2 regions of the Autumnicola psychrophila genome follow, and region 1 is predicted to be linked to the other one. Evidence: riboswitches for the same ligand, from Rfam matches in the RefSeq annotation. Region 1 holds a riboswitch; the other holds the start of a gene.

Evidence for each region. Region 1 has a riboswitch for thiamine pyrophosphate ahead of RM541_RS13655 (class I SAM-dependent methyltransferase). Riboswitches for the same ligand answer to the same signal wherever they lie in the genome.
Region 2: another riboswitch for thiamine pyrophosphate. It lies ahead of thiS (sulfur carrier protein ThiS); the one in region 1 lies ahead of RM541_RS13655 (class I SAM-dependent methyltransferase).

Annotation. Positions count from the first base shown of each region.
Region 1 is NZ_JAVRHN010000010.1:109,721-124,944, forward strand. Features, by position in the region: gene RM541_RS13615 (pectate lyase family protein) at 1-395, shown strand, start outside; gene RM541_RS13620 (glycoside hydrolase family 88/105 protein) at 546-1,766, shown strand; gene RM541_RS13625 (sensor histidine kinase) at 2,395-3,483, shown strand; gene pckA (phosphoenolpyruvate carboxykinase (ATP)) at 3,716-5,347, opposite strand; gene RM541_RS13635 (SLC13 family permease) at 5,376-7,214, opposite strand; gene RM541_RS13640 (universal stress protein) at 7,233-8,012, opposite strand; gene RM541_RS13645 (energy transducer TonB) at 8,167-8,910, opposite strand; gene RM541_RS13650 (aldo/keto reductase) at 9,917-11,038, opposite strand; TPP riboswitch at 11,249-11,338, shown strand; gene RM541_RS13655 (class I SAM-dependent methyltransferase) at 11,407-12,129, shown strand; gene RM541_RS13660 (AIR synthase family protein) at 12,129-13,184, shown strand; gene RM541_RS13665 (thiamine phosphate synthase) at 13,181-13,837, shown strand; gene RM541_RS13670 (Trm112 family protein) at 13,818-14,108, shown strand; gene RM541_RS13675 (cation diffusion facilitator family transporter) at 14,178-14,807, opposite strand; gene RM541_RS13680 (efflux RND transporter periplasmic adaptor subunit) at 14,831-15,224, opposite strand, start outside.
Region 2 is NZ_JAVRHN010000004.1:64,988-80,211, reverse strand. Features, by position in the region: gene RM541_RS06210 (exonuclease domain-containing protein) at 22-1,422, shown strand; TPP riboswitch at 1,581-1,680, shown strand; gene thiS (sulfur carrier protein ThiS) at 1,779-1,982, shown strand; gene thiC (phosphomethylpyrimidine synthase ThiC) at 2,041-3,897, shown strand; gene RM541_RS06195 (thiamine phosphate synthase) at 3,909-4,505, shown strand; gene RM541_RS06190 (hydroxymethylpyrimidine/phosphomethylpyrimidine kinase) at 4,480-5,253, shown strand; gene thiE (thiamine phosphate synthase) at 5,250-5,885, shown strand; gene RM541_RS06180 (thiazole synthase) at 5,882-6,661, shown strand; gene thiH (2-iminoacetate synthase ThiH) at 6,654-7,763, shown strand; gene RM541_RS06170 (HesA/MoeB/ThiF family protein) at 7,765-8,853, shown strand; gene RM541_RS06165 (hypothetical protein) at 8,879-9,043, opposite strand; gene RM541_RS06160 (GFO_1087 family putative carboxy terminal peptidase) at 9,208-10,704, opposite strand; gene katG (catalase/peroxidase HPI) at 11,107-13,368, opposite strand; gene RM541_RS06150 (glycosyltransferase family 2 protein) at 14,079-15,224, opposite strand, start outside.

The sequences.
Region 1 (15,224 bases):
TGGATTTTCGGGATGGCTGGACTAATAAGGAAATCCGTGCATACAAGAAAAGTAAACCATTTCCGGCAGAACCTGTGGAAAAGGAAGATGCCCAAATAGCTTATGAAAAGGTGGTAAATTCGGGTGGGGCTATTTTACCAAAGCGCGATATAGTTGATAAACGTATTGCAGATGATGTTAGGAATAGAAAAGGTAAAATTATTAAAAGTCAGGAAGATGTAGGAGGATGGCCTGAACTTAAGAGCACATCCGCCCCTAAAGATTCAGATCAAGATGGTATGCCAGATGATTGGGAACTTAAAAATAACCTTGATCTAAATAATCCCGAGGATAGAAATAAATTGGCACCAGATGGCTATACCATGCTTGAGAAATATATTAACAGCATTAAATAAGCTATTATAAAAACAAAATAAAGTGCCTGAGAGATCAGAAATTCTAATTCAGGAAGATCGTGCAGACCGGATGGCAGTTGTGCTTCTGGCGAAGCTGCGTAATAAAGGAAATTTACAAATAAATGATTATCCCTAGAAAAATTCCATTACATGAAAAAGAATATAAAGCATGTTGCACTATTACTTTTCCTTTCACTGTTGCTTGTGCAATGCAAGGCAAGAACAAAACAAATAGAAAATCAAGTTGATAAAACCTATTCTGAATGGATGGCAGAATCGGAAATGGAGCGACGGGATGATGAGCCCCATTGGAGTTACGTATCCGGATTGGTAAATACGGCCATCCTAAATGTCTGGGAAATAAATGGCAATCAAAAATATTACGATTATGTCAAAACAACCTTTGTAGATCAATTGATAGACTCCACGGGAAATATTATGGGATACGAGAAGGAAGAGTTCAATATTGACCATATTAACGCAGGGAAAATGCTGTTTCCCATTTATGAAAAAACAGGGGACGAGCGTTATAGAGACGCCGTAGAATTACTTATGGATCAGCTCAGGGAGCATCCTAGAGTTTCAGAAGGGGGCTTTTGGCATAAAAAGATCTATACCAACCAAATGTGGCTGGATGGCCTATATATGGGAGCCCCTTTTTATGCTGAATACGTGAAGAATTTTGGAGATCCATCCGCTTTCAACGACATAACTAATCAATTCCTGCTTATGGAAAAACATCTTCTGGATGAGGAAACAGGTCTTTATTACCATGGCTGGGATGAAAGTAAAAGTATCTTTTGGGCCGATCCTCAAACAGGCCGTTCAGAAAATTTTTGGGGAAGAGGAATGGGATGGTTTTACATGGCCCTTATAGATGTGCTCGATTTTCTGCCGGAAGACCACAAAGACAGGGAAAAGATCGTTGAAATGTATACTAATTTGACAGATGCTCTACTCCGTTACCGTGATGAAGAAACAGGATTGTGGTATCAGGTTGTCAATATGCCAAATCGCGAAGGAAATTACCTGGAATCTTCCTGCGCAAGTATGTTTACTTATGGTATGTTTAAAGGAATGAAAAAGGGCATTCTTGATGAAGGAAATTATCTGCAACCTGCCATTAAAGCATATAATGGGATATTGAGAAATTTTATAGAAGTCGAAGCGAATGGAAATCTGACTATAAATTCTGTTTGCAGTGTGGCCGGTTTGGGACCGGAAGGCAATACCCGAAGAGACGGTTCCTTTGAATACTACATTAGTGAACCGGTTGTGTCAAATGACGGCAAGGCTACCGGTCCATTCATTTTGGCCAGCCTTATGGTCGAAATTAACCCCGATTGGCTTGAAAAGATTGAAAGTAAATAGTTATTGAGGATTAGTACTGATGCGTAATTTTAGTACTCAAGTAAGTTCAGTTGTTCTTTGTCATTTTAATTTATTCGATATTCGATTAAAGTTTCATTCAAAAGAGTTTTATAGAATACTGAAATCCCTAATATTTGTACGATTTCATCAATTGGGAAGTTGCTTTTCATTTCATGTCCACACGCCCCACAATAAGATAGATACTAATCAACCCAAATATGGATTTTGACTGGATTTTCGGACTGGCCTCCATGAATTTTTTTATTCTGTTTTATTCATTTGAAGAAAGATTCTATTACCATCTGTTACGGTAAAGTTTGGCTATTTTTAGAGCTGATAAACCTCCAATTACGGAGTGTTAAAAGCTCTGTAATAGAGTAATTTACGGGGTGATTTACGGGGCTTTTTATTTCTACTGACTCATTAACATCACTTGTCTGCTGAGTTATTGAGTGAAATATATTCTTTCAATTAATTTGCTATTTTTAAACAGCATTATTATTATTTTGAATTTCGCGAAGATGTCTTCTCTATTATTTTCTTTACCAGATTAAGGACATTTATTTCTTTGTCCAGTAACCGTATGTGAATTATACATCTAAGATTATTTTTCATAACTTTAATCTCTATGAAAATTATCTCATCTCCCCCTGAAGATACAGCATACGATTTAGCTCCCTTTTTCGAATTATCTGAGGACTATTTGTGTATTGCAGGATTTGATGGTTATTTCAGAAGCATAAATCCGGCTTTTGTAAAATTATTGGGATATTCAGAAAAGGAATTATTTTCGTTCCCAATTAGTGAGTTAATTTTTCAACCTGATAGAACGAAAACAGCAAATTTAAGAGAACAATTAAGGGAAGGTGTTCCACTTTTAAATTTTCAAAACAGGTATATTACAAAAACAGGAGAAATCGTTTGGCTCACCTGGACTTCCATACCAGTGCCATCTCAGGAACTTATTTATGCAATTGCCAAGAATATTACTCACATTAAAAACCAGGAGCAAGAAAGGAATACTCTTATTAAGAACATTTCATTTTTAAATAAAGAATTAACTAAATTATCCTATACGACTACACATGATCTGAAATCTCCTGTAAACAATTTGATCTCACTCTTCAGTTTATTGGATACTACTGAAATTAAAAATGAAGATAATCTGCTCTACATGGATTTATTAAAAGAATCTGCTGAAAGTTTAAAGGATATATTAAATAACTACATAGATACCATAAAAGAAACCGGTAAATCTCTGGTTAAAACGGAGAAACTGGATATAAATAAAGTATTTCAGGATACAATTAATCCTATCAAATATCTCATCCAGAGCACAAACACAAGCTTTGATACAGATTTTTCTGAAGTGAAATTCGTCAATTTTAATTCTTTCTATTTACACAGTATATTTCTTAATTTGATTTCGAATTCAATAAAATATGCACGACCCGGCGTTCCTCCGATCATTAAAATCACTTCAAAAAAAATTGCAAATACCGTTCATGTAATATATAATGATAACGGTTTGGGTTTTAACATGAATAAAGTAGAAGACAAAGTATTCCGTTTACACGAAACGTTTCACGGTCATACAGAAAGTAAAGGCGTAGGGCTTTATCTTGTTAAAGATTATATGAACACTTTGGGAGGTACTGTAAGCCTCAAAAGTGAGGTGGATAAGGGTTCTACTTTTAGTTTAGTCTTTAAAGTTTAATATTCTTTCTAAATTCTTCAAGTGCCTGATTTAATCATTTTGCTGAATCAAAGACACTCAATTATAGTTTCCTCATTAAAACTGAGCATCTAAGCTCTGCCGCAATGTAAAGGCTTTTCTCCCACTCTCATTTTAATTTCAATAGAATTACTGATTTTAAATCCAAAAGATCGTAATCTGTTGAACATGAAAAGATTACGATCTTTTTGTGTTAATCCCAATTTTTTAAATTTTAAAAATCTGATGAAATCTTGTGGTGTTCATCAATAGGTGGACCTCCTTCAAGAATCTCCTTTGAAGCTTTTTCTGCAAATTTTTCAAAGTTGAGATGGAATGAATGTGCCAATTGAATAGATTTTTGAATATACAACCCCTTCTGAAGCCAGGTATTAATTGGATTCAGCATTTCGGAAGGAACGCCATGACAATATTTGGGTATTTTTAAACCGAATATTGGATGAGTTTCATAATCGACATCCTGCAAGCTGCCATTAAGAATTTCAGAAATCATATTTCGGGTATATTTCAGTTTAATCCTGGAACCTACACCATAAGGACCTCCACTCCAACCGGTATTAATCAGCCAAACATTTACATTTGATTCCTGCATCTTCTTACTCAACATTTCTGCATAAACAGTGGGATGCAAAGGCATGAAGGGTTCCCCAAAACAAGCAGAAAAAGATGGAACAGGTTCAGTAATTCCTGCCTCTGTTCCCGCAACTTTTGCAGTGTATCCTGAAATAAAATGATAGGCGGCCTGTCCCGGCGTGAGTTTTGAGACCGGCGGCAATACTCCAAACGCATCGCAGGTAAGGAAGAAAATATTTTGTGGATTCTCTGCATAAGAATTCTCCTGAATATTTTCAATATGATCTATAGGATAACTAACCCTGGTGTTTTGAGTAATTGCACCGTCAAAATAATCCACATCTCCGGTGCCTTCTTTAAAAATCACATTTTCAAGAAGTGCTCCCGGTTTTATGGCGCGATAGATATCTGGTTCGTTTTCTTCTGTGAGACCAATTACTTTAGCATAACATCCCCCTTCAAAATTAAAAATCACATCTTCTGCTGTCCAGCCATGCTCGTCGTCACCAATAAGTTTTCTTTGGGGATCTGCGGAGAGAGTCGTTTTTCCGGTACCAGAAAGACCGAAGAAAATAGCAGTATCTCCATCTTTTCCAACGTTGGCAGAGCAATGCATAGGCAGTACATTTTTTTCCAGCGGAAGAATAAAATTTAATGCGGAGAAAATCCCTTTCTTTATCTCACCAGTATAGGCAGAACCTGCAACTAAGGCAATTTTCCTGGTGAAATTTAGAATACTGAAGTTTCCCTGGCGCAAACCATACTTTTCAGGATTTTCTTCAGAGTACCCTGGTGCACAAAGTACCAGCCAGTCTTCCTCAAAATTTTCTAATTCTTCCTCTTTCAGTCTTAAAAACATATTCTTTACAAAAAAGTTGGACGCAGGATATTCTGTAATTGTCCTTACATCCATCTTATATTCAGGATAGGCACAAACATATCCATCATGTACATAAATTTCCTTACCAGAAAGGTAAGCGGTTACCCTGTCGTACAATAAATCAAAGTTTTCAGGTGAAAGAGGTTTGTTAATTTTCCCCCACCATACCTTACTGGTATATTCATCCTGTACAAGAAATCTATCCTGTGGTGATCTCCCAGTAAATTTTCCCGTATTCACGGCAAGTGTCCCGTTTGAGGTTTCCCTGCCCATTCCTTTCTCAATAGTGATCTTTTGAAGTTCCTCTCCACTGAGATTCCATTGTACCACGTTATCCTTCAATCCATACCTTATGAGGTTATTGGGTTTTGGACGGTTCAGAACATTTTCCATAATTATTAATTTTAGGTTATTTATTATTCTAGTAAGACCATATTACCGGAACCAGTAAAATGGTGGTAAGAAACATTAATAAAAGTAATGGGGCTCCAACTATAAAGAAATCTACAAATTTGTAATTACCGGCAGACATCACCATAGCGTTCGTAGGTGTAGCTACAGGAGATAAACAAGCTGTTGAAGCACTTATAGCCACAGTTATTAAGAATGGCGCCGGCGAAATATCCAGTGTGGTCGAAGCAATAAGTGCGATTGGTGCCATAAGAATTGCGGTAGCAGAATTACTTATGGCCTGACTAAATAATGAAGTTACTAAAAAGAATCCAGCCAGCAATGCCGTTGGATGTATCTGCCCAAGACTATCTACCAGTGCATTAGCGGTAAGATGAGCTATACCCGTTTTCTGTAAGGCAATACCCATAGGTATCATAGCAGCTATCATTACCACACTGGTCCAGCTAATGTTGCTGTATGCTTTGGTAATTGGCACACATCCCGTAACCATAACAAGTCCTGCGCAAACAAGCGCGGCCATTGCGCCAGGCATAATATCCATCACGAGCAAAAGGATCATAACGATTAGTGCTCCCATTGCAATATAAGATCTTGGACCAAGTACATCTACATCTTTACTCATATTTTCAGGACTACCTACAATTACCAGGTTATCATGCATGTTTTTAAGGGATTCTATATTTTCCCAGGCACCTCTTACCAGCAGGGCATCACCGGCCTGCACTTTAATTTTGGTATCTGTTAAGGCTTTACTTCCACGATTAGCCCCTAATAACTGAATGTTATTTTTCTGTAAATAAGAACCCATTCCTATACTTTCGCCTATAAGACGTGAGGTTGGAGTTACCAGCATTTCAGCCATACCAACTTCCTGATTAATAAATTCTTCTTTAAGTCCTTTCTCATCTGGAGGAGTAGGAACAATAACAAGGTTAAATAGCAGGATAAGTTTATCTACTGCCTCGGCAGTTCCCTTTACAGTTATAATATCGTGATAAAGCAAATTGGTATCCTGAACCGGGAATTCTACGTAAGAAGGAATTCCTTTTAAGGGTTTAGGATGTCTACGTCGCAAGCGTACAATGGAAACATTATACTTGTCTTCAAGATTCCAGTCTTTAAGCTTCGTATTTGCAAGTTGCGACATAGATCTTATCCTTAGACGATACAAATTATTTCCAATACTGAAATGCTCAATCCACTTATGCATTTCAGAATCGATATTAACTGGCTTTGCAGAGGTTTCCCTGCTAGGTAAAAGTTTATGGCCAAAAAACCTGAAATAAAGTAAAGTCACAATTAACAGAGGCACACCAATAAGACTGAATTCAAAAAAGGAAAAGCCTTTAAAACCATTTTCTATTAAGGTGTTACTCACAACGATGTTGGGAGGAGTACCGGTTAAAGTGAGCAAACCTCCTGTATTAGATCCGTAAGCCATCGGGATGAGTAACTTTGAAGGTAATGTTCCTGCATTCCAGGCAGCAGACACTGTCATAGGCATTAGGGCCGCCACAGCTCCGGTGTTACTTACAAATCCGGAAAGAACTCCCGAGCCCAGTGTGATAAGAATTAATAGCTTGTTATTACTTTTAGCTGCCATGGCTACAAATTTTTGTCCGGCAAGAGCGGTCCATCCGGTTCGGGAAAGTCCTTCACCAATAATAAAAAGAGCGGCAATCATTATTACAGTAGGATTACTAAATCCACTAAGAGTCTCTGTGAGGTCGAGAATTCCGGTAAGGAAAAGGGCTAACATAGACATTAAAGCAACAACATCAGGCGGATACTTGTCCCACACAAATAATCCCAGGGTGATAATTAGTATAATTAGCAGAATATACATTTCTTAAATTGCCGGTTATTAATCAAGTACTAACAATGGAGTCTGGGTGTGTAATGTCAAAATCCTTGTTAATTCTCCTTCGGAAGCATTACCGTTTTCCAGGTGAGTATTTGGCATTATCGCCAGCATATCTGCCTCATGCGTATCCAGGTACTCCATTATCCCTTTTTCAATATCTTCATTCTCAAGAAAGGATCGATGAGAGTAGAACATTTCCAGAAAATACTGTAATGTATTTTCATTGCTTTCATCCTCTTCAGAATAGCCTATCGAGGTTTTATCTTTATTAATAGTAAGAATATGAACTTCCGCCCCAAACCTTCGGGAAACGTCCAGCAAAGTATATAGAGCGTCTTTATCTGCTATTTTCTCTCTTCCCAGGGTAAGAATAATTTTTTTTAACTGAAAATTTCTGGCTTTTTCTGGAATGACCAGAACTGGCAGGTTAGCTTCCTTTACAAATTTAGAAGTTCTTGTTGCGATACCAACTTCACCAATTTCAGCTCCTTTTGTGCCCATTAGCACCAGGTCTATTCCCAATTCTTCCTGAAGATTCAAGACGCTTGGAATTAACTTCCCTTTACGTACTATCGTTTTTATTTTCGCAACCAGAGGATCTCTGTATTTTGAAATTACTTTTGCCAGTTTATTCTGAATTTCTTCCTGGTTGATATCATCTTCGTATATATAAAGAAGATACAGGGAAATGGAGGGTTCTTTGGTTGTAAATTCAATTGCATAATCCAGGGCATTTATGGAGGCTCTGGAGAAGTTGAAGGGAATGAGCACATTTTTCATGACAGGTTAGTTTTAAAGTTTATAAAAAGCTTCTTTAATTCGATATAAATTTAGCATTCAATTGAGGGAGAAAATATGACAGTTATCAGTCTTTAGCATATTGATATTCAGATAAATATACCGAAAACGATTGAGTTTGGAATCATATAATTCACTATACTTTCTCACGTATATCAAAAACAATAGGCAAAGAGTATTGCACTTTAACAGGTTTATTCCGTTGCCTGCCGGGAGTCATTTTTGGCAGTAACTTAATTACCCGTTCGGCTTCATCTTCCAGTCTCCTATGGGGCCCTCTTGATCTTATGTCCACAATATCACCAACCTCATCAATTTTGAAGATCACAATAATTCTGTTTATCCCACTTAAGCCTAATTCTGCACCAATAGAGGAATTAAAATTGTGTTGAATAAAATCATCTATTTTTTTTGTTAAACATATTTTCTTTGCCTCATTATCTTTTTCATCTTCACATCCGGGATAAGTGGGCACCTGTTCAACCAGTACAAAAGGTACCTGTTCAACAACCTCTTCTACCTCGCCTTCATCAATTTCGACGACCTGAACAACTTTTAATAATTTGTCTTCCTGGCTGCTTTCTGTCGATGTTATTAAATCCTCCTCTATATCCAGCTCATCCTCTATTATGGTAATGACTTCAGGAATTGCCGGTGGCGGAGGAGGTGGTGGTGGCGGTGGTGAGCTCATCTGGGTTATAGGAATATCCTCCTGAAGTTCTTGTGTAACTTCTATCCTTATATTATCAAAACCTTCCTTTTCATAGGACTTCCATTCCATAGCAAAGTAAGTGGATGATAATATCAGTATTAACCCTATTTGAAAGAAAATTACGCTTCCCCTGTCAAGATCTACTTTTGGATTTTTTTTGGTTTCCATGACAATAGAATTAAGAATTATAAATAGATATTTATTGTAATTTTTTACCGCTAATCGTTCCTCTAATAATTTCTATTAAAAGTACTGAGTTAAAGAAGATGGAAGTATGATAATTATCAGCTAACAAGGGATTTATTGGCGCAAAAAAGAGAGATATTTCTAGAATGATTCCAATATCTGTAGAGGAAAAAGAATGAAAAGAAAAAGTTTATTATCAGGAGGAACTGAAGCAACAAACTGAAGGATCCTCCTCTTTTATAATTCTTAAAAAATTTGCTGAAAATCACATCTCGTTAAATTCGAAATGACTACAATTAAAATATTCCCGCAGATGACTTTAGTCAGTTTTTCCTCTTCTTCTTATGGTAATTTTACGAAACAAAACAATTTTAACTTAAAAATAGTTCCTCGGTACAATGAGTATCGATAATTGCCATTTTTGAAGACCTCCCAATCTCAGATAAAATCGGTTTTAATTTTTACGTTCGGTAAATGAAGAAATATGATATTGTTCAGTTTATCTATGGCAGATCAAAGGCCACCTTTAATCTTTTATAATTTACTGAAGAAAATAAACTCAAGTAGAATGTCAGCATCAAAATTTGCCAGTTATCGGCAATGGCTTAAAGTAATAACGGATGCTTTTGTTATGAGGAAAGAAGAAACCTCTTCACTCATTACATTTAAATTATGAGTGAAGAGGTTTCTATTTTAGCGCTATTGTAGACATCTCATTTTCATCTAAATCCTGAAGAAAGTAAGGAATGCCATTTATAAAAAATCCTTTAAATGAAGATAAATTTTAATTCCAGACTTCTTTTAAAGAGAGAGACATATTCTTTCAACAATGAAATCATCCGGTTTTTAGACGAACTTCGATAATTGGCAAATTTTGACCTGGAGTTTAAAAATAAAATCTCATAGGTTACATAAATTATGATGTCTGCTAACATACAGATGCGGATAATTGACAATTATTGGTCTACACCTTTTTTTTACATCAAGCCTATACGGTCTTTGGCTCCGGTGCATTTTGGGCGATTAAGTTTTCAGATTTTAATTCTTTCCAGAAGTCTGCCGGAATAGTCTCACTCATCGATTTTGCGTTGGCAGAGGATTGATAAGGTTTACTTGCCCCGGGAATTACAGAAGCAACAACCTTAGGTGCTGCAGAAAATTGTAAAGCTGCACTTCGTAAATCCACACCATGATTTTGTGCGATAGTTGTCATTTTCTCCCTCTTCTCTAGAAAACCATCCGGTATTCCTTTACCATAGTTGTAGCGATCTTTGCCGGCAAGGAAACCTGCATTTAAAGGTGCACCTATTACTAGCGATATATCTTCTTTTTCACACACCGGAAATAACTTATTCAAAGCATCTTTATGCTTCATAAGTGAATATTGGGTCGCTGAGAGGAATATGTCTGGATCGCTCACCTCTATAGCTTTCAAAATAGGTTCTATAGTGTTTACACCAAAACCCCAACCTTTAATAAGACCTTCTTCCCTCATTTTAGTAAGTTCTGGCATCGCTCCTTTTCGGGCTACTTCAAAGTATTTTACCCAATCTTCTTTCATGTCGCCATTATCGGGAGACAAGTCATGAATATAGACAATATCCAGCGATGAAACTCCCATGCGGTGCAGGCTATCCTCGACCGACTTCCGTGTTCCTTCAGCTGAATAGTCGTACTCGTAATCAAAATTCATCTTTCCTTTCCATATTCCGGGATTTTTATCAAAGCCTGGAGCAGGTTTTAGGATTCGTCCAATTTTACTCGACAAAATGTACTCTTCTCTGGGTTTATTGAAGAGAAAGCTCCCCATTCTTCTTTCGCTAATTCCCAGGCCATACCAGGGAGAGGTATCAAAATGCCTTACCCCGTTATTCCATGCAGCTTCCATGGTATTTCGTATTTCTTCATCAGAATTAACGTGAAAACCATTACCGGCTCCTACTCCACCCATTCCGAAGTTAATTTTTGGTTTAAATTTTTCGCGCAATTTGTTTTTATCTATTAACGGGGAAGTAATTCCCGATCTGGCAGCAAGAACTGTAGAAGGTGCAGCCACAGTCGCAGCCGAAGTAAGCATTGTTTTATATATAAAATCTCTTCTTGTAGACATAACATGATTCTTTAAATTATAATCTTTAAGTTACAAAATAGCTTCTTATAAAAATTCTCTATTAAGAAAATAGGAAAATTATTTCACTGGCACAAAATTACTTCTTGAAGGTCATTTAAAACTTCAAATTAAGGAAAGGGAATGTCAACACATTTTTAAAAAACTCTCCGGAATAAAAAAGAATTTCCAAAAGATAAATATTAACTTTGGAATTATTGCACGGGGTGCCTGTAAAGGCTGAGATAACACCCGCTACCTGATATGGATAATGCCAACGTAGGGATGCAGCTTTAAAATATTTCCATTTTAAACTCCATTCTATCTGGTTATCCAGTCATAGAATGGAGTTTTTATTTAAATAAATTAAAATGGAGATAGAGAAAAGTAACTTCCAACTGCTTCCCAAAACACATCAGAATTGGCAGGAAAGACCCGAATGGTTTTTTAACCGTGAACATACCGATACTTATGAGCAATGGTATGAAGGAAGATATAAGCGTGCTGAAGTCTGGCAAAAGAAAGTAATGGAACAGCTTGTTTCCAAAGATACGCGTGTAGAAACCTTACTTGAATTTGGATGCGGAACTACCCGCTTTACAAGATGGTGGAAAGAAATAGGAATTGAGGCCACCGGAGGGGATATTTCTCCGCTAATGCTTTCTCAGGCAGTGAATTTATTTGACGGAGACCTGGTTATGGCCGATTCTCATCACATGCCTTTTAAGGATAATACTTTTGACTCGCTGGCTTTTATAACCACCTTCGAATATTATAAAGATCCCGTAAAAGTAATCCGGGAAGCGGCAAGAGTCGGAAAATACGGTATAGCCATGGGAATGATGAATAGAAATTCTCCTAAGGTCGTCCGGAGAAGGATTCAGGAGATTTTCGGTAAAAATCCTTTTTATCTTACCGCAACTTTTTATACTCCGGCAAAGTTAACTGCAATAATTCATGAAGCATTAAAAGGCCGCGAATATACTATAGAATGGTCTTGTACCGGCCTGCCCAAATGGTTTCCTGTACAACAATGGGGAATTCCTTATGGAGACTTCTTTGGCCTCTATGTACAATTTAAAGATGTAGACTAATGAGTAAGGAACTGGGAAAAATTCAGAACGAAACCTTTGAAAAGATTATTTTCAATAATTGTGGAAGCTCAAGAAAAGAAGTAAGCGTTGGATCAGCATTTGGTGTAGATGTATCAGTTGTGGATCTCCCAAACGGTCTCGCTTTGGCATCAACCAGCGATCCGCTTTCGTTAATCCCTTCACTTGGTCTGGAAGAATCTGCCTGGTTATCTGTACACTTAATGGCGAATGACATGGCAACAACGGGATTTGCACCAATGTATGGCCAGATGGTGCTGAATTTACCTGCAAGTTTTTCCAGAGAAGATTTTAAAATTTACTGGGAGTATATTCACAGGTTTTGTAAGGATATAGGCGTTGCCATTACCGGCGGACATACTGGTTTTGTCGAGGGTCAAAATTCCACAATATCAGGAGGAGGTACTTTTTCTACAATAGCTCCCAAACAAGATATTCTGGTTTCCAGTAATGCAAAACTGAAGGATGTCATCCTGGTGACAAAACAATGTGCCCTCTCCTCTACTTCCATTCTGGGAATGAGTTTTCCGGAAATTATAAAAAATAAACTTGGCAAAGAGGTACATGAAGAAGCCTGCAGAAATTTTTATCAAACGTCATCACTTAAAGATGCTTTAACGGCTGCCGGAACAGAAAAAAAACATACGGATGTCACCGCAATGCATGACGTGACCGAGGGAGGTGTTTTAGGAGCTATTTATGAACTTGCCAAAGCATCTGGTAATGGAGCTCAAATTTATAATGAATTGCTACCTATAGGCGACGTACAGAAACAAATCTGTGACTTGTTTCACATTGATCCCCGTTATAGTATTGGTGCAGGCTCCATGATTATCACCTGTAAAAAAGGAAGCGAACAAAATGTCATAGCAAGGCTAAAAAAGGAAGATATTGACTGCACAGTTGCGGGGGAAATTACGGATATAAAAGAAGGAATCAAGCTGATGGAGGATGGAGTTAATTATGATCTCCCCTACCCCTCTGAAGATCCATACTGGAAAGCATTTTTTGAAGCATTTAATGCAGGCTGGAAATGACGAAAATTGCCAAATTACGAGGTGGACTTTATCTTGTTCTGGATCCTTCCATGAACAACGAAGAATTATTTGCAAAATTGAAGACGATACTGGAAGAAGAAATAGCCATTGTCCAAATCTGGGATAACTTTTCTTCTTCTGGAGACAGGGTGAAACTGGTAAACAGAATATGTGATATGTGTCATTCCAGAAATGTACCGGTTTTTTTGAACAACAATTGGCACCTGATGCAATCTACATATGCAGATGGAGTACATTTTGATGCTATTCCGGAAGATTTTGAATACATAAAGAATGATTTAAGTTCAGATTGTATGTTTGGAATAACCTGTACCAATGATCTCTCAGTAATTTCCTGGGCTGATGAGAAAAAGCTCGATTATGTTTCATTTTGTTCCATTTTTCCGTCTCAAACCAGTAATAGTTGTGAACTAGTTTCGTTTGACACCATCAGAAAAGCAAGAGAGATTACCTCGATGCCCATTTTTCTTGCGGGAGGAATTCAGCATCAAAATATTAAAGAATTAGAGAGTATAGAATTTGAAGGTGTTGCAGTGGTTTCGGGAATCATGAGTTCCGAAAATCCGAAACAGGCAACCAGAGAATATTTATCAGAATTAAAGCGAATAAAAAATGAGAATAGCAACGATTAATAAATTATGCTGTCCTTTCGACAAAAAGGATTTAAAACTTACAGTAATCACTAAAGATGTTGAAGAAAACATTCTTGAAGGTTTCCTCACGTGCAAAAACTGCAACAGAATTTATCCCATGGTAAAGGGAATTCCTATAATGAATCCTGATGAATACAGGGAATTCAAGCTTGAACAACCGGTTCTGGAAAAATATCAGTCTCACCTTAAAGGAAAGAAAATAGAGAACTTCCGACTCCTGCCTGATAATGAAGTGAAGGAAATTGAGTAAGCTTCAAAATAATTAAAACTTCAGATCGATAATTGGCAAATTAGGCACCAGACTTAAGGAATTTTAAATTTATTCTGTTTTAACCTTTTTACCATTACTATAGGCTTCCCAGCCTTCTTTAAGAGCATACGGCACGATTAAAAGTGCAGCGACAGGATCGGCCCACCACCAGTTAAGAAAGTGCACTGCCAATAATCCACCCAGCACTGCTATGGTTTGGTACAGGCAAACAAAAGTATCTTTAGAATCTGCAATTAACTCCTGGCTGTTCAGTTTCTTTCCGTATTTATACTTATAGTAAATCAGGAGAGGGTTTATAACCAGGGAAACCAGCAGGATAATCAGCCCCAGAGTGGTCCACTCCGGGGTTTCTCTATTAATTAATTTTGTAACAGAATCGTATGTTATAAACATACTAATTATCAGAAAGGAAGAAGCTATAACAAAAAGAGTTAATCTTTCTCTCTTCTTTACCTTTTCCTCACTTATGTCCTTAAGTTCTCCATTGAGACGCCACCAAAGCGTACTGCCGGAAATAACTTCCACAACACTGTCCAATCCCCAACCTATTAGTGCAGAACTTCCTGAAGAAAAGCCAGCGATTAAAGAAACAACAACCTCGGTACTATCATAGATAATATTAAAGGTCTGGATATTTCTTCCTTTTTTTAAGTTCTTTTGCCTTTCCTTATCTTTCATAATGCAGGATTATTATAAGTTCTTTAGTGGCTGTGGCCACCTTCTCCTTTTTGCATTTCAGCCATTAAATAATAAGCATTGTTAAATGCGAATTTTGTACCTGGCACCACAGGAGAGAGGAAATTCACGGCAACCCAGCCTCCACTACTAGAACTGGAAGTAACTTGCACAGGTTGAAAGCTCCACGCCTCACCTTCTCTTTCTGCCTTAAAAGCATATAACTTATCACCATCCCTACCAATAGCATCTTCAGGGAGTGCAATAGTTGATGATTCCTCTGTTAAAATCCTTCCACGAACGTACATCCCCGGAATTAGACTCTCAGGTCTGTTGTTAATTTCAGCGTGTACGTGAACAGCTTTTCTTTCCCGATCAAAGGACTGGCTAATGGAGATAATTTCAGCATCAAGCTCCATT
Region 2 (15,224 bases), on a different contig from region 1:
AAATTTTGTATATTTGTTTTGATGAAAGATAAAAAATTTGCTGTAATAGATGTAGAGACCACTGGCGGTGGTATAAGCGATAACCGGTTAACCGAAATTTGTATTGTGTTGTTGCAGGGCGCAGAAATTTTGGATAAATACACCACACTTATTAATCCTGAAAAGCTTATTCCAAATTATATTACTTCGCTCACGGGTATTGATAACGAACTGCTGGAGGATGCGCCAAAGTTCCATGAAGTAGCAGATGAAATTGAAGAATTTACGCGCGATGCTGTTTTTGTGGCTCATAATGTGAATTTTGATTATAATGTTCTTCGGAATGAATTTAAGGCGCTCGGCAGAAACTATTCCAGAAAGAAACTATGTACCGTGCGCTTATCCCGAAAACTCATCCCCGGACTTTTTTCCTACAGCCTGGGCAAATTGTGCAGTTCGATTAATATTCCGCTTACTAACAGGCACAGAGCTGAAGGGGATACTGACGCCACTGTGATTTTGTTTCAAAGGTTACTTGATCTGGATGAAGGCGGAGAGGTGTTGTCTTCTTTTTTACATCCGCATTCCAAGCACGCCACTTTACCTCCGCACATTTCTGCAGAGCAAATTGATGAGCTGCCGGAGACTCCTGGTATTTACCTGTTTAAGGATAAAAATCATGCGATTATCTACGCCGGAAAAGCAAAAAATATTAAAAAACGGGTTTGGTCACATTTTTATGACAAGAAAACAAAAGAATATCAGCTTGGGCAGGAAACCTCTTATATAGATTTTGAAACTACCGGAAACGAACTGCTGGCGCTGCTTCTGGAATCTGATTATATCAGGAAAAAATATCCGAAGTTTAACCGTGCACAAAAGCGTCCCACATATACTTACCAAATCATTAATTATAGAAATCAGCGGGGAATTATTCAGCTTGCGATAGGAAGAACGAAGCAAATTCAGGATTCTGCAGCCACTTTTTATAATCGTGCCCTGGCCCAGGAAATGCTGGAAAAGCTTTGTGAGACTTTTAATCTATGTCCCAAATATTGCACGCTTCAATCCAATGTAAGCCAATGTTCTCACTACCGTATAAAGAATTGTGAGGGCGTTTGTGATGGATCTGAATTTGTTGAAGACTATAATGCAAAAGTTGAAACTGCCATTACTTCTCTTAAAAATGAAAAGGAAACATATGTAATTAAGGAAGAGGGGAGACATAAAGATGAGCAGGCTTTTGTTCTTGTTAAAGAAGGCCGCTATCACGGCTACGGATTTGTGGACGCAGACGTTCAAATTCAGAATTTTGAAGATTACGAGCCCTTTCTTAAACTTCAGGAATCCACATTTCATACCCACCAGATTATAAGCAGCTACCTACGGAAAAAAGGAACAGAGAATTTGTTGCGTTTTGATAACCTGCTTTTGGCAGAGTAGAAGTCTGGTTTATGCATAGATTTTCTGCTCTTCCGGGCGCTTTTTTCCTGCCAGCCCAACTATTTTTCTTCTTTTAAAAAGTATTTTTTATACAGATTTTAAAAAAAGAAATTGAAAGACATTTGCTTACCAATAAAAAATTCCGTTACATTTGAAAACGTAAACTTTAGGGGTGCTGATTGGTAGCAATTGGCTGAGATAAAACCCTTTGAACCTGATCCGGTTAATACCCGCGAAGGGAAAAGTGTTATTTACATATTTTTATGCCATAATTCCGTTTTGGAGGAATTTCGGCTTGTATTTACTTTTTCTTTAGGGATTTCCCCTGCAGTTTACAGCTATTAAATATCAACAAAATGATAACTGTAAACGTAAACAACACCGCCCATACCTTTAATTCATCTTCCAGTCTTCAGGATCTCCTGACGCAACTTGCTATTTCTGAAAAAGGAATTGCTGTGGCTGTCAACAATCAGATTATTTCTAAAAGCGACTGGACCAAACGTGAATTAGCCGAAGGTGAAAATGTACTCATTATCAGAGCTACACAGGGCGGTTGAAATTTTACTTCTGAAGAATTTCCAGAAGCAGATTAACCAACACAAAAGAGAAGTAATTATGAAACAGGACCAGACTCCAAAGCAGCAAACCATTAGCCGCGCACCTTTTCCCAACTCCGAAAAGATTTATGTTAGCGGAAAAATTCATCCGGATATTAAAGTCCCGATGCGAAAAATATCCCTCGATGACACGGTCGATAAATTCAACGGAAAAGTAGAGAAGAACGACCCTGTTTTGGTCTACGATACCAGCGGACCGTACACAGATCCATCGGTAGAAATAGATGTGCGCAAGGGTTTACAGCCTATCCGTAACAGCTGGATTGCCGCCCGCGAAGATGTAGAGCAACTCTCCGGGCTTTCTTCAGCTTACGGGCGCGAAAGGGAGGAAAATGAGAAACTGGATGAACTGCGGTTTAAAAGAAACCGGAAGCCGCTTAAGGCAAAGCCGGGGCAGAATGTAACCCAAATGCACTACGCCCGGAAAGGCATTATCACACCAGAAATGGAATACATTGCAATTCGTGAAAATCAGAAACTGGAAGAGATCAAACAAATCTCTGAACAACATCCCGGAAACGGCTTTGGAGCCAGTATTCCCAAAGTAATTACTCCGGAATTTGTAAGGGATGAGGTCGCCCGCGGAAGAGCCATTATTCCTTCCAACATTAACCATCCCGAAAATGAGCCTATGATCATTGGCCGAAACTTCCTGGTGAAGATCAATGCCAATATTGGGAATTCCGCAGTAACCTCTTCAATTGAAGAAGAAGTGGAAAAAGCTGTCTGGGCGTGCCGTTGGGGAGCAGATACGATCATGGACCTTTCCACCGGAAAAAATATTCACGAAACCCGGGAATGGATCCTTAGAAATTCTCCGGTACCCATAGGGACCGTGCCTATTTACCAGGCGCTGGAAAAAGTAAACGGAAAAGCCGAAGATCTTACCTGGGAAATTTTCCGCGATACGCTTATAGAGCAGGCAGAGCAGGGAGTGGATTATTTCACCATTCACGCCGGAGTACGGTTAGCGTATGTTCCGCACACCGCGAAAAGGGTAACAGGACTGGTTTCCCGTGGAGGTTCGATTATGGCAAAATGGTGTCTGGCGCATCACAAAGAAAGCTTCCTGTACACGCACTTTGAGGAAATCTGCGAGATCATGAAAGCTTATGATGTTTCTTTCTCCCTTGGAGATGGTCTGCGTCCCGGAAGTATTGCAGATGCCAATGACTACGCCCAGTTCGCAGAACTCGAAACTTTAGGCGAGCTTACCAAAATCGCCTGGAAGCACGACGTACAGTGTATCATCGAAGGTCCCGGGCACATCCCAATGCACATGATCAAGGAAAATATGGATAAGCAACTAGAGGTTTGTGGAGAAGCGCCTTTTTACACGCTTGGACCGTTGACCACAGATATCGCTCCCGGTTACGACCACATCACCAGTGGGATTGGCGCGGCAATGATTGGTTGGTTTGGTTGCGCAATGTTATGTTATGTGACGCCAAAAGAGCATTTGGGATTACCAAACAGGGACGACGTAAAAGAAGGCGTGATCACCTATAAGATCGCTGCCCACGCTGCAGATTTAGCGAAAGGTCATCCCGGCGCACAACACAGGGATGATGCTCTGAGTAAAGCCCGATTCGAATTCCGGTGGGAAGATCAATTTAACCTGGCGCTTGATCCCGATACTGCGAGGTCTTACCACGATGAGACTTTACCTTCTGAAAATGCCAAAGTAGCCCACTTCTGTTCGATGTGCGGACCCAATTTCTGTTCTATGAAAATTACCCAGGACGTACGGAATTTTGCTGAAGAAAACGGAATGGACACGCACGAGGCGATCGAGGAAGGGATGAAGAAAAAATCGGAAGAATTTAAAGCAAAAGGAAGCGAAGTTTACCTGTAATCCGAAATGAGATGCTGATTCTTTTCACTTCGGAAGAAAATATGGCTGCTGAAAGAGAACAGCTCATTCATTTTTTTAAGAATGGGCTGCCCCTTTTACATGTTCGTAAACCAAAAATGACCGAAGAAGAACTGAAGCTATGGTTGTCAGATTTTGAAGAAAAACAACTTCAAAAAATGGTGCTGCATCAGCATCTTCATTTAGCTGAAGTTTTTCCGGTAAAAGGAATTCATCTAAAGGAAAGCTTCCGAAGCAAAAAAGAGTATTTACCGGAATATGTTGAGCAATTTCAAATGAAGGGTTTTACGGTGAGTTCCTCTTTTCATGAGGCGGAAAATTTGAAATCTGAAGCTTCATTATTTGATTATGTTTTTTTAAGTCCGGTTTTTACTTCTGTATCAAAAAAAGGATATAGCGGGAAGGCTTTTAATGTGGGAAATTTGCCATTTAAAGTGATCGCTTTGGGCGGAGTTGAAGCAGATAAAATTTCGAAGGCAAAAGAAATGGGATATGCCGGAGTAGCAGTACTGGGAGCTGTATGGCTCGCGGAAAACAAGAATCAGGCATTTACTGAAATCTATAATGAATACAAAAATGTCTACCAATAACAGAGCTTTTGTTTTAAGCATTGCGGGATTTGATCCTTCAGGTGGGGCAGGTTTACTGGCTGATATTAAAACCTTTGAAAATTTGGGGGGCTACGGACTGGCGGTGAACACTGCGAATACCATTCAGAATGATGAAAAATTCGAATCCTGCCACTGGACTGCTGAAGCCATTATCCTTCAGCAACTGGAACTTTTACTGGAAAGCTTTCCGGTAGAGGTGGTGAAAATCGGAATTATAGAGAACCTTCAGGTTTTAAATAATCTGATTGACAGACTGTTTGAGAAGAACAGTAGCATCAGGATTATTTGGGATCCGGTTTTAAAATCCAGTAGCGGATTTTCATTTCAGGATCCTCAGGAATTTCAGCAGGATCTCGACTCAATTCTGGACAAAATATTCCTTGTCACTCCGAACTATGATGAAATGCAGATTTTTTATTCCGAATTAACTATGGAAGAGACGATTAGGAAAATAAGCAGTAAAACAAACCTATATTTAAAAGGAGGCCACAGAATGGCAAATATCGGCCTGGATGAATTGTTTACCATAGATGGAACGTGTATCAGCTTTAACCCCGGCAGAACCGATTGTTCGGAAAAGCACGGCAGCGGATGCGTTTTATCCTCAGCTCTTGCAGCACATTTAGCGCTGGGCAATTCCCTACCAAAAGCTGCACGAAAAGCAAAAGATTACGTCGAAAAATTATTAGCATCAAATCAATCATTATTAGGATACCACAACACATGATTTCACACTTACATTATATATCACAGGGAGAAACTCCTGAAGAACACCTGGAGAACATACAGAATGTATGTGCCGCAGGAGTAGATTGGGTTCAGTTGCGCCTTAAAAACGAACCTTTTGAGACGGTCCAGGAAACAGCAAAAGCAGCAAAGAAAATCTGCAATGAATTTCAGGTTAAATTGATAATTAACGACTTTCCTGAAGTGGCAAAATCAGTTAATGCCGACGGTGTTCATCTGGGAAAGGAGGACAGTTGTCCGCTGGAAACAAGAAAGCTATTAGGACCAAAAAAAATTATTGGCGGAACAGCAAACACACTGGAAGACTGCGAAGGTCTTTGCGAAAAAGAGGTAGATTATATTGGCCTTGGTCCCTTCCGCTTTACTACAACCAAGGCAAAACTCAGCCCAATTTTGGGAGCACAAGGTTACCGGAAGCTGCTAAGCAGTCTTCGTGCTAACGGAAAATTTATACCCGTAATTGCCATTGGCGGGATCACTCCGGAAGATCTTCCCGCTTTGGCAGAAAGCGGAGTACACGGCGTGGCTATTTCCGGATGGCTCACCACCCATCCGCAGCCTGAAATGATCTTTCGAGAAATACACTATCAATTTTCAGAAAAACAATTATGAGCAAAACAGATCCATTAAAAATAGCAGACAAAACTTTTTCTTCCCGCTTGTTTACGGGAACAGGAAAATTCAGTTCTTCAGAAGTTATGCAGCAGGCGGTTTTGGCTTCAGAAAGTGAACTTGTTACCGTGGCATTAAAAAGAGTAGAACCGGGGAATGATGACAATCAAATGATCGCCGCCTTAAATGATCCCAACATTAACCTTCTCCCTAACACCTCGGGTGTTCGGAATGCCAAAGAAGCTGTATTTGCTGCTCAAATGGCAAGGGAAGCCCTGGAAACAAACTGGGTGAAAGTGGAAATTCATCCAGATCCAAAATATTTACTTCCAGACCCTGTAGAGACTTTAAAAGCCTGTGAAGAACTGGTAAAGCTGGGTTTTGTGGTAATGCCATACATCCATGCCGATCCGGTTTTGTGCAAAAGACTTGAAGAGGTGGGAGCGCAGTGCGTGATGCCGTTGGGAGCACCAATTGGTAGCAATAAAGGCTTAAAAACACAGGATTTCCTGGAGATCATTATTGAACAGAGCAATGTGCCGGTTATCGTAGATGCGGGAATCGGAAGCCCATCCCACGCTGCCCAGGCGATGGAAATAGGCGCCGATGCCGTGCTGGTAAATACGGCAATTGCCGTTTCCCCTAATCCGGTGGAAATAGCAAAAGCCTTTAAACTCGCTGTACAGGCCGGAAGAATGGCCTACAATGCGAAACTTGCACCACAAAGACAACAAGCCGAAGCTAGTAGTCCCTTAACACAATTCCTTTATGATTAGTTTCAAAGATACTTTAAGCAACTATTCCTGGGATGAGGTGCTGCAAAGCATTTTTTCCAAGACTGAAGCCGATGTACGTGCCGCGCTGCAGACCAGCAATAGAAACCTTGAAGACTTCAAAGCCCTCATATCTCCTGCCGCACGTCCTTTCCTGGAAGAAATGGCGCAACAGAGCAAGACGATTACTAAAAAGCGTTTTGGTAATACAATGCAAATGTACGCTCCCATGTACCTCAGCAATGAATGCCAGAATATTTGTACCTATTGCGGGTTTAGTATGACGAATAAAATTCCGAGGAAAACCTTAAGCGATGCTGAAATAATAAAGGAAGCCGAATTTTTAAAGTCAAAAGGATACGATCATATTCTACTGGTAACAGGTGAGGCCAATAAAACCGTGGGCGTAGATTATATGTGTAATGCGGTTAAACTATTGAGACCTTATTTCTCCAATATTTCCATTGAAATTCAGCCACTGGATCAGGATGAGTATGAAAAATTGATTGAAAACGGACTTTATGCCACACTCGTTTACCAGGAAACGTATCACCGCGAAACATATAAAATCCATCACCCAAAAGGGAAGAAATCGAATTTTGATTATCGGCTGGAAACCGCAGACCGGCTGGGAAGAGCAGGAATCCATAAGATTGGAATTGGTGCGCTGTTCGGGCTTGAAGACTGGAGAGCGGATAGCTTTTTCACTGCTTTACATCTTAAATACCTGCAAAAGACCTACTGGAAAACAAGATATTCCATTTCTTTTCCGCGATTGCGGCCTTTTAGCGGCGGGCTAGAACCTAAAGTGGAAATGACAGATCCAGATTTGCTTCAGGTTATTTGTGCATACAGATTACTGGATGAAGAGGTGGAATTGTCTATTTCTACCCGCGAAAATGTGATTTTCAGAAATAATATCGTTCACCTGGGAATTACCTCGATGAGTGCGGAATCAAAAACAAATCCCGGCGGCTATGTCGTAGATCCACAATCTTTGGAGCAATTTGAGATTTCCGATGAAAGAAGTACAGAGATTATCGCAAAAATGCTTCAGGAAACCGGGATAGAACCTATCTGGAAAGACTGGGAGAAAAGCTGGTAACATGGTGACAGAAAAAGAAAAGCAGCGTTACCTGCGGCACATACTTCTGGAAGAGATTGGCGAAGCAGGACAACTAAAACTAAAGCAGGCAAAGGTTTTGGTGATAGGCGCCGGCGGACTTGGCTGTCCGGCTTTGCAATATCTTACTGCCGCCGGAGTCGGGAAAATCGGAATTATAGATGATGATGTTGTAGATGTTTCGAATCTACAGAGGCAGATTCTTTTCTCAGAAAAAAATGTAGGAGAGCCAAAAGTTATCGTTGCCAAAAACCGGCTTCAGGAGATGAATTCTTCAATAGAAATAGTAACTTATAAGAAAAGATTATCGGCAAAAAATGCACTCGATTTATTTTCCGGCTACGATATTATTGTAGAAGGAAGTGATAATTTTACCACCAAATACCTGGCGAATGATGCCGCCGTACTTGCAGGCAGGCCTTTGATATTTGGCTCTATTTTTAAGTTTGACGGACAGGTTTCGGTTTTTAATTATCACGATGGCCCTACTTACAGATGCCTTTTTCCGGAGTCCGGTGCTGCTGAAGAAATGCCCTCCTGCAGCGAAGTCGGCGTGCTGGGAATTTTACCCGGAATCATCGGAAACCTGCAGGCGAATGAAGTGCTAAAAATGATCTTAGGGATTGGAAATGTATTATCAGGGAAGTTACTCCTTTTTGATGCTCTTGAAATGCAGTTTCAGATCCTGTCGTTCTCAAAAAATCCTGACGTTAAAATCAGTAACCTGGAAGAAATTAACTTTTCCTGCGAAACTACAGCTGTCAAATCTCTTTCTTTTCAGGAATATTTAAAAGCTCCGGAAGCTTATGTATTGCTCGATGTAAGAAATCCTGAAGAACGCGCCATATCTCATATTGGGGGTTTGCACATTCCTCTTCCGGAGTTGCAAAAAAGATACAGCGAATTAACTTCAGAAGATAATTTACTTGTTTATTGTGCTTCAGGAATGCGGAGTATAAAAGCTATTTCTATATTGCAGGATTTCTTTCCGAATAAAAGTTTTTTTAATTTAGAGAAGGGCATGGCAGAAGCTTTTAGAACAACCGGGAATAACGTAAGTGCCGAAAAGTGATCGGCAATTTGACTACCAGAGGATTCTAATCTAAATTTTTTGCAGAACGTTCTTTCTTCCTTTTTTCTGAAGCTTCGGCTTTATGAGCCTGCTTTCGAACTTTTATGATGGTATAGATAATTACAAAAAGCAGGACTAATCCCATAATTATTGCAAATCCAGCACCCCATCCAAAATTAGTATAAAACATTGCTGTTAGTGTTTAATTGGCAATTTTTGTCCTTCCGGACCTGTTTTTAAATTACAGTTTTAATGAGTAGCATAAAAATCTGAGTACAAAAAATGAAAGCCCCGCACAATTGTAAAACAGCTTTTCCCTGGTTCTTACAGCCGGGGGAATTTTTTTACCGGTAATTACTGATTTTTCTCTTCAGCTCTTTTCAGTAGAACTTCCGGCACGGCGTCCAGATACATTTTTTGATATCCGGCTTTAAACATCCCGCTTTCACCTACTTTTTCGATATTATCGTTTTGTTGTTTATGGGCAACCTGAGCTTTTCCAAGAAGGTGATTTAACGCTGCCTCAAGCATAGGTTCAGACGGATCTCCCAAAGTACCGAGATTATCAACCTCTTCAGTATATTCTATTTCCGGAACTAAACCATTTTCATAATCTGAATATCCTGCGGCATTAGCCGACTTAAATACTAATGGCTGCAAAGCATAGGTATGATTTTCACTGGCGCCTTCTTTTTGAAAATTCGGGCTATCATAAAGGGTCACCGACGCCTGAAATTTTCCCGTGGTACTCTCTCCAATTTGCACCACATTTATATAAGGCTTCAGCCCATTAATCACCAGCTCGCTGGCTGAAGCAGTACTGTTAGTGGTAAGTACGTACACCCGGTTAAGGTTGAGGCTGTTTAGGGCTTCCCCGGTTCTAATTTTTCCGTCAAAACGATTTATAAGACCTTCAGCATTGTTTCTTTCAAAATGTTCCTGATAGTCCTTATTCCATTGCTCTTTCATAAAAATTTCTCCTTCGAACTGGCCGGTAATCATACTGGCAAGATCTATTGCAGATTCTACAGAACCTCCCCCGTTGTAGCGAAGATCCAGTACGAGATCTGTAATTCCTGAACCTTTAAATTGTGCAAAGGCATCATTAAGTTCGTCGTCAAAATCTCCAATAAAGCTGTTGTACATAAGGTATCCCACCTTTTTTCCTTCAACATCCAGAGTTTTTACAACCTGTACAGGATTGGAAGTGTAGGAGGAGTTACTAAGAGTAACGGTTTCTCCAGTTGGTATAATGGATCCGTTCTCAATTTTGGCAGTTTTAATATCAAAGGAATCAACGTCCATCAAATCCTGAAAATTATCCAGCGTCATTCTCTCTCCATTTATTTCAGTGAATACGATCCCACGGGTGAGGCCGGCGTCTGCAGCAGAAGTTCCGGGGACGACGTATTGTAGAAAACCAAAGATATTGTTTGATCCACTTATACGTCCCAGTCCAAAATTCATTCCGGCAGTACTGCTGGTAATTCCGTTAAAACTGTCTTCCAGTTCATTATAATCAGAGGTAATAAAACTGAACCTGTCCCTGGAAGATTTTAATTCTCCAAACAATTCTTCGGGAGAACCAAAAGTTTCGAGATATTCAGATTTTTCAATATTTGAAGAAAAATAATCATCACTTAATTCAGAAATATCTTCTTTATATAAGTAAATGTCATTTAAGCCCTTCCAAACGAACTCCTCGACCTCGATTTCACCAGGTTCGGTTATCCCTTCAGCTTTAGGATCAATATCTGTTAAACCTTCCTCTAATACTTCATCATCTTTAGAACAGGAGGTGAGTAGTATTACAAAAAGAGCGATAAAAATATTTAAGTTATTGATTTTCATAGGTATATTTCAGAATAACGAGAGCAATAAAATGCCAATTTTGCTTTTGCTAAGTTGATTTGTCAATTATTGAGCAGCAATTGTGCCAAAATGTAACGGAATTTTTATAATACAGGTTCTCCTGATTACTGTTTTCTTTTATTTTTAGATCTGATCAATTTTTAGGTATCACTTCGGTACAAGTTTAGGTTTGAAAAGGTGACAGCAGGAGGGAAGTATACTGATGCACGATATTTGCCATTTTTGGTGTACCTCCTAAAATGCCAGTTTTCGTACTGCCGTTTCTTTTCCCATTAGGAAGTATAGCTTTTATGCTAAAAATTTGACTTTACTAAAGTAAAAAAGGTGGCTTTTTGTAAAACCACCTTTTTATAAAAATCCTATATAGCTTCAGATATACTTCTAATCACGAAGATCAAAGCGATCCAGGTTCATCACTTTATCCCAGGCTTTTACAAATTCCTGAATGAACTTCTCCTGTGCATCGTCGTAAGCGTAAACTTCAGAAAGTGCACGTAGTTCAGAATTTGAGCCAAAAATAAGGTCAACCCTGGTTCCGGTCCATTTTACTTCGCCTGTAGCGCGGTCCCGGCCTTCAAAAATGTCCTGAGCATCTGATGTTGCTTTCCAGGTCGTATTCATATCCAGCAGGTTAACGAAAAAATCGTTGGTAAGCTGCCCGGGGCGTTCTGTAAACACTCCGTGTTTTGAACCATCAAAATTAGCATTTAATGCACGCATACCGCCAACTAAAACAGTCATTTCTGGTGCAGTAAGCGACAACAGCTGCGCTCTGTCTACCAATAATTCTTCAGCTGAAGCAGAAAGACTATTTCTCTTTTTCATATAATTTCTGAATCCATCCCCGATTGGCTCCAGAGGATCAAATAATTCAGCATCTGTTTGCTCTTCCGAAGCATCCATACGTCCCGGCGCAAAAGGAACTCCTATATCAAATCCTGCATCCTTAGCTGCTTTCTTTATTGCTACACAGCCTCCAAGCACAATAAGATCTGCAAGGGAAACTTTTTTATTACCTGACTGAGAATTGTTAAAATCTTGCTGAATCTCTTCAAGTTTGTTTATTACTTTCTGTAATTGAGCAGGATTATTTGCTTCCCAGTGCCTTTGCGGCTCTAAACGGATTCGTGCACCGTTGGCACCACCCCTTTTATCGGAGCTACGGTAAGTTGAAGCAGATGCCCATGCGGTCGTGACAAGTTCTGAAACAGACAATCCTGATTCAAGAATCTTTTTCTTTAGTTTTTTAACGTCACTCTTATCTATTAGTTTATGGTCCACTTTTGGAATTGGATCCTGCCACAACATATCTTCTGAGGGTACTTCAGGTCCAAGGTATCTGGATTTTGGCCCCATATCACGATGTGTTAGCTTATACCATGCTTTGGAAAAAGCTTCAGCAAATTCATCCGGATTTTCGTGAAAGTGCTTGGAAATTTTACCGTAGGCCGGGTCTTCTTTTAAAGCAATATCTGATGTTAGCATAAAAGGTGCGTGCTTCTTATCGGGATCATGAGCGTCCGGAACAGTACCTTCACCACCTCCGTTTTTAGGCTTCCATTGAAATGCACCGCCGGGACCTTTGTGAGATTCCCATTCATAACCAAATAAGTTGTCAAAGAAACCGTTGCTCCATTTTGTAGGTGTATTTGTCCAGGCTCCTTCGATTCCACTGGTAATCGTGCTACCTGCGTTTCCTGTACCAAATGAATTCTTCCAGCCCAGCCCCATTTCTTCAATAGGCGCACCGGCCGGTTCTGCTCCTACATACTCATTAGCATCGGCGGCTCCGTGTGTTTTTCCGAAGGTATGGCCACCGGCGATAAGCGCTACTGTTTCATAGTCGTTCATGGCCATACGACCAAAAGTTTCACGGATGTCCTTTGCAGATCCCAGAGGATCGGGATTTCCGTTAGGTCCTTCAGGGTTTACATAAATTAACCCCATGTGTGAGGCTCCCAGAGGTTGTTCCAGGTTGTTATCATCGGCATAACGCTCTTCATTTCCAAGCCATTCTCCCTCAGATCCCCAATAAACATCTTCTTCAGCTTCCCAGATGTCTTCCCGGCCACCTGCAAATCCAAAAGGTTTGAGACCCATAGATTCAAGGGCAACATTTCCGGTAAGGATAAGTAGATCTGCCCAAGAGATTTTTTTACCATATTTTCTTTTTATAGGCCAAAGGAGTAATCGGGCTTTATCGAGATTGGCATTATCTGGCCAACTATTTAAAGGAGCAAATCGCTGCCCTGCTGTTCCTGCGCCACCACGACCGTCACCAATACGGTAAGTACCGGCACTATGCCAGGCCATACGGATAAATAATCCGCCGTAATGGCCGTAATCTGCCGGCCACCAGTCCTGGGAGTCTGTCATAAGATCATGAAGGTCTTTTTTAACTGCGGCAAGATCAAGACTTTTAAATTCTTCAGCATAATTAAAATCTTCTTCCATAGGGTCAGATAGATTCGAATGCTGTCTCAGGATGCGTAGATTTAACATATTTGGCCACCAGTCGCGGTTTGTGGTACCACTACCGGCGGTTTTATCAAGTGCTCCGCCCAAAAAGGGACATCTGCTGGAGTCGTTTACTTCCCAGGCTTTGTGAGTGCCTGGAGAATTTCGATGTTCGTTGTTTTCCATGTTGGATGGTTTTAAAATATTAACAGAATAAAATTACTATAAAATTTAGCTATCGATTTCATAAATCGATATAAATAATCTATGAAAAATAAGTGAAAAACTATTGTAGTAATATAAAAAATAAGTTGGAAAGAATATAGAGAAATACCAGGATGTTCTTTTCCCCGGTATTTTTCACTGAAAATTTTATGTAATGCTGAAGAAGAGCTAAAGCTAAGGAATTAGAATTTTTACTGATCTATAATGTTTATTCCTTTCAGAACACAATTTCTGTCGAATATCAGATCAGGTCGATAATTGCCAAATTTTATAGCTGTCTTTTAGCTAGTTGTTATAGATCAGAAGAATTTTTTCAAATGCGGAAGGGGAACTACGAAAACTGAACATTCAGATCGTTTTAAACTTCACTTTTTTTTAATAACCGTTTTTATTAACCAAACCGAGCAATGAAGGTCGATAATTGCCAAATTTTAAAACCAACCTTTTCTACATATATTCAGGAACTACAACTTCTTCAAAAGTTCAATTCGACTTCCAGTTTTTTGATGCTTCAGAATAAACAAGCCGGCATTCTGCCAAATAAAAAAAGTTACCGAAAATGTATCGGTAACTTTTTTTATTCAAAAATCGATATTTGAATTCCGAGGTTTCTCTGGAAAAAAAATGATTTCTTCTTAATGCTTCATAAGCTTACAGTGAATTAATTCAATTTATTTTTTTTGCGGTAATTCACGGGTTAACCAACCTCGTCTATTCGCAGTGGCCATAGCGTAAGGAGTTATCCAGAACAACCCGAAGGTATAGAAAATACTATATGAATATGCCCAGAAAGCTTCCGAAATATTATATTTTTTAGCATAAAAGAAAACCGGAAGACTTGAAAATATTAAAATACTTAAAAGTGTAGAGCTAATAAACAAAATGGGATGCGATACCAATAAAACGATCATAATCAGGAACAGTGGATAGGCTGTTAACATATGCATCCATTGATTCACAAGTAAAAGGCGGGTACCAGATTTTGATCCGTTTCTAAATGGTTTAAATGCAAATTTGGACATCATCAGGTTTTCACGAACATTACTTCTCTCCCAGCGGGTAAACATTTTGTGTAAGCTGCTAAATTTTTCAGGAATGTTGGTAAGAACATAAGCGTTACGTTGAAACAACACATGATATCCTTGTTTCAGGATCATATTAGTCATGGCACGATCTTCACCAATATCTGTAGGTTGTCCCATAAAAGTTTGATTAATCCATTCCGGCAGGCAATTCATCACCGCCGTATTGCGATAGGCCGCCAACGCACCGGGAGTACATAATACAGATCCCAGGACGCTTTGTGCAGATCTTATAAATTCAAAGCTAAAAACAAAACTCACGTTCAGCATTCGTGGTATAATTGCTTTTTCGTTGTTTAGAACGCGAACGTTTCCTGCAACAGCACCACAATCTTTATTGGTAACAAAAGGAGATACCAGGTTACGCAGAGTATCTTTTTCTACAATAGAATCACTATCCACAGTAACGAAAACATTACCGGTGGCTAAATTAAATCCACGGTATAAGGCGTGTCTTTTTCCCTGGTTGTGAGGCTGCTGATAAATTGATACACGGTCTCCCAATTGCTCTTTTGCCTTTTTCATCCATTCCCAGGTATCATCCTTGCTACCATCATCTATAGCAATTAATTGTAATTTTTCTGCCGGGAAGTCACTGTTAGTCAGGCTCAGTAAAGTTGCATATACTTGCTTACCTTCATTATAAGCAGGAACAATAACCGTACAGGTTGGTAATTCTTCATCTGTAACAGAATTTACAGGCTTATACTGAAAAAACAATTTAGCAATGTATGC